DNA from 2 places in the Marinobacter sp. V032 genome. Region 2 is predicted to be linked to the other one. Evidence: predicted binding sites of a transcription regulator. Region 2 holds the regulator's gene; the other holds the start of a gene.
The links. The regulator LexA, encoded in region 2, represses DNA repair genes until DNA is damaged. The targets are predictions, from matches to a motif close to CTGTNTNNNNANACAG.
Positions count from the first base shown of each region.

Region 1: a site for LexA is predicted at 1,328-1,343, ahead of imuA (translesion DNA synthesis-associated protein ImuA). Genes of this name have one in related genera too.

Region 1 is NZ_JBQXYE010000001.1:2,179,587-2,181,788, forward strand. Features, by position in the region: gene ACUN9X_RS09950 (Y-family DNA polymerase) at 1-595, opposite strand, end outside; gene imuA (translesion DNA synthesis-associated protein ImuA) at 603-1,292, opposite strand; gene ACUN9X_RS09960 (4a-hydroxytetrahydrobiopterin dehydratase) at 1,456-1,797, shown strand; gene purU (formyltetrahydrofolate deformylase) at 1,937-2,202, shown strand, end outside.
Region 2 is NZ_JBQXYE010000004.1:90,277-92,478, reverse strand. Features, by position in the region: gene ACUN9X_RS16300 (glutamine amidotransferase) at 1-203, opposite strand, end outside; gene yccX (acylphosphatase) at 328-600, shown strand; gene lexA (transcriptional repressor LexA) at 701-1,309, shown strand; gene ACUN9X_RS16285 (cell division inhibitor SulA) at 1,349-1,888, shown strand; gene ACUN9X_RS16280 (hypothetical protein) at 2,078-2,202, opposite strand, start outside.

The sequences.
Region 1 (2,202 bases), on a different contig from region 2:
CAGGTAGCTGGAATATACGGCCCAGCGACTGCAGTCCCATACGCTGCAGGCGCTCCGTTGCCTTGGGGTCCAGTTCGGCATGTTCCACCGGAATTGAGCGTAGCGACTGTTTCAGCACCTGCCGGTCGTCAGTGCACTGGCCCTGACGGGTGCGGGCCAGCAAGCGGGCCGCTTTCGGCGTGTGGCCGCAGGCCAGCCATGCCGTCAGGTTTCGGCGGTCGAGCTCTGATTCCAGCGTTTTCCATAATCCTTCCAAGCCACCGTGAAGACGGCACAGACTACCTGCTTCGGTGAGGATGCCATCCGGTGCATATAAGGTAATGCGGGCAACATGCCGATAAAACCAGACTGCCTGTTGCCGGAGTATGCGTTGCTGCTCGGTCAGGTCGGCAGGAATCAGCTGAAGGTCGGGCATCAGTGCCGTTGCGGTCTGCACGCTTTGCCCTGGCGCAACACCTTTGGTTGCTGCCAAAGGGTTGGCCTGCAGTACTTTGGCGGGTTTTCCGCTAATCAGGGCCATTGGGCGGGGTTCAGGATCACTCTGGCTGAAATGTTCCAGCAGTAGATAAGGAAAGTGAAGGTAGAGCCAAAGCATAGGCGCCTCAGTGCCGCTGTTCTGGCCAGGGACCCTGAATGACCTGAGCGGTTGTCGTGTCAGGGATGGTCACGACTGGTGTAATCGGGATTTTTAATGCCTGTACCGGCCATCCTCCCCGGCGTTTGAGGATATCGGTCTGGATATGTTGCGGATCACTGGCGGCCAGCTTCAGTCGCAGAGCCGCGGGTGAGCTGTTGTCAGCGTGTCGGGCATCCCGGAACAGAATGCAGAGGCTGTCACCTGACTCTGCGGCGAGCTGGATGCGCCGGATATCGCTGCGTTTCATCTGGTCTGGCCAGGCGATCACCAGCCCGGTTGCGGATGATCGCAGGCAGTTTTCCAGTGTCCAGAGATGATCTTGCCGGCTTTGCGTGGACACCTGAATAATGCGGTTCAGGTCCACCCCGGCCCGAGCCAGTGCCGGAGCATAGGGGATATGGGGCGGATCAATCCAGAACACTGCCTGTCGGGTGCCGGTGAGGCGTTTGATTGCCGGCAGGAGCAGTTGCAGTTCGCCGATGCCGAGCGCTTCCGGCATGCATTCGATCAGCGCGCCACGTGGCCAGCCCTGACCGGGCAGGTGCTCATCCAGCAGGGCGAAGCCGGTGCTTTCTGCCGGTGCTGATGTCTGCTTTTGCTGGCGGGCCTGCCAGACGCGTGCGTCGTTGATCAGGGTGTCAATAATGTTGCTCATAGTCTGCTAACTGCCGGGTAGGTGCTATACGAGTACTGTATTTATATACAGTATATTTAAACAATGGTCACTTTGAAAGTCTTGACCGGCTGTCGGGGGTGAGCGCAGGCTGGTTGTGTGATTTCAATGTCAGTCACATCATCTGTCACATAAGGAGAGCTCTATGGCCGATCTAAAGACACAAGCGTGTGAAGCCTGTCGTTCGGACGCACCTCAGGTAATGGGGGAGGAGTTGAAGCAAATGCTGTCAGAAGTGCCAGACTGGGCATTGGTTGAGAAGTCGGGGGAGCAGCAGCTCGAGCGCACATTCAAGTTCAAGGACTTTGCCCAGGCGCTGGCATTTACCCAACAGGTCGGGGATCTGGCTGAATCAGAAGATCATCATCCCGCGATTCTTACCGAATACGGCAAGACGACCGTTAACTGGTGGACCCACAAAATCGGCGGCCTGCATCGCAATGACTTTATTATGGCAGCCCGCACGGACGATCTTTTCAGCAGTTAAAGTCGTGTTCTCCAGTGTCAGGCCGGTGGCTTACGCCGGCCCTGACAATCCGTTATCATGCACCGTTTCCCGCTGGGGGCAGGGCTTTCAGGGTCCTGAATTTGTGCCTCCTGAAATCTGAACATGAAGGCTGTGGTGCATGGAACATACATATCGTCTTGTTATTTCGTGTCCTGACCGGGTTGGCATTGTGGCCAAGGTCAGTAATTTTCTGACCACCTACAACGGCTGGATAACCGAAGCCAGTCACCACTCCGACAATCAGGCGGGCTGGTTCTACATGCGCCATGAGATCAAGGCCAGCTCCATTCCGTTTGGTCTTGACCAGTTCCGTGCTGCCTTTGAGCCGATTGCCCGTGAGTTTGATATGACCTGGCATGTTGCGGACTCCGCAGCGCCGAAGAA
Region 2 (2,202 bases):
CGGTCCGATACCATGGCCGGCGATCCCGTCACTACAACGCCATCGGGCGATTCGGGCAGCGGATGACCGGCAGTAACATCCACAACGCAGACATCGAGATCCGGTCGTGACAATGCGCTGATGAACCAATCGTCAAAGTCGCCGTGGAGGTCGCGGATTTCAGGGTAGGTTGTACCTGTCTTAACAATACACAGTGATTTCATAAGGAGCCTGCCGGGTGGAAATGACATCTTTTTCAGCAGACATTTAGGACGGTAAGGTGTAACACATAACCTTATAAAGGGGCGTGCCTGCCCGGACATTTTAAGAATTATGGAGGATGGTGCAATGGCAGAACAAACGATCAGGGCTTATATATCAGGCAAAGTGCAAGGTGTGGGTTTTCGTGCTGCGGTAAAAACCGAAGCTGAAAGCCGGGGCATCACGGGCTATGTGAAGAATCTTGCGGATGGCAGGGTCAAGGTGATTGCGAGCGGCGACGAGAGTGGCGTGGAGGGTTTGGTGATGTGGCTCCACAAAGGTCCCGCACAAGCGAAAGTAGAGAATGTGGAAGTTGGCTCAGTGGAGGGTGAAAAGCTGGAAAAATTCGAGATCAGGTAACCGTTTCTGCTGTCAGAAATATCCGGATGCTGCAGGCTTTACACTGGATGAAATACTGTATATAGTCGGTTTTACTGTATAAAAAGACAGGTAAATCGGCATGAAGCTGACAGCAAGACAAGAACAGGTTCTCGAGGTTATCCGGAAGTCTCTGGATGACACAGGCTATCCGCCGACACGTGCAGAAATCGCGCGTGAGTTGGGCTTCAAGTCTGCTAATGCGGCGGAAGAGCATCTTCGTGCGCTGGCTCGCAAAGGGGCTATCGAGATGGTGCCTGGCGCCAGCCGGGGGATTCGTCTGCCTGAAGCAGAAGAAGACCTGGGGCTTCCGATCGTGGGTCAGGTTGCAGCGGGCAGCCCGATTCTCGCCCAGGAACATATCGACGATTACTGCGCACTTCAGCCCGCCTTTTTCTCTCCGTCAGCGGATTACCTGCTTCGTGTTCGCGGTATGAGCATGAAAGATATTGGCATACTGGACGGCGACCTGTTGGCGGTCCACCGCACTCAGGAAGTCCGTAACGGTCAGGTGGTCGTGGCTCGCGTTGGTGAGAACGTGACCGTCAAACGGTACAAGCGTGACGGCGCGAAAGTCTATCTGCTCCCCGAGAACGACGAGTTTGAGCCAATCGAAGTCGATCTGGCTGAAGAGGAGTTGTTCATAGAAGGGTTGGGCGTAGGCGTTATTCGACGTTCGGACATGCACTGAGCCGCAGGCCAGTGACTTTACAAGATTCGGAGGTGTCTCATGGAGCAGCTCAGCTTTCACCAGAATTTATCTCATCCGGCTTTGGCGCTGGCAAATATTCACGTCGAGGCAACTGAACGGCGTGTTGCGCGCCGTGTAGAAAGCCCCATAGCGCTGAATGAAAGTCGTCGGTTTCAGGAGCCTGTTGCCCAGAATGCCAGCGCGCTGCCAGATGAGTCGGCGCAGGGTAATGTGACAGAAATCATCATGCCCGCAGGTCAGGTGGAAAACATGCAGCTGTTGTTGCCCATGCTGACTCAGCTGAATCAGGAACGACGCTGGCTGGCCTGGATCGATCCCCCACAGGCGTTGATGCACAAGTGGCAGCAGATGCATGGGATTGTGGCGGGCGAGCTGCTGGTCTTGCGCTCAAGTGATCAGCATGATGCACTCACGATCGCCGAGCGTGCGCTGGCGGCCGGAACATGTCATGCGGTGGTGATGTGGACGGCAGGCGCGCTGGGCGCACCTGCTTTCAGTAAGCTGCAATCCGCTTCTGCGGTGGGTAACAGCCACGGTGTGGTGTTGCGTCAGCGCTAACGATTGCTTGATTGAAGGCGTTTCGGCAACAGGCACGGCGAAAAGTGATCTGTTGCCTGATGGTGTAGATGTTTTGAGTTGCCTTTTTCTTTTTCAGATTTTAGAAATCGACTGATTAAAGGCCTGCTTCTGGGTCAGGTCAGTATTCCGGCTGATTAAAGCTGCACTGGCGTCAGCCGGTTCGCGAGTTTAGTGCAGGGTGCGCGAGCTGGCAGCAGGGGCGATATCCATCTCGTCTTCTTCCTCCAGATCGATGTCTTGTGCGATGTTCCCAACTGCCTCAATACCGGCGGTCATCATGGCTTTCGCTACAG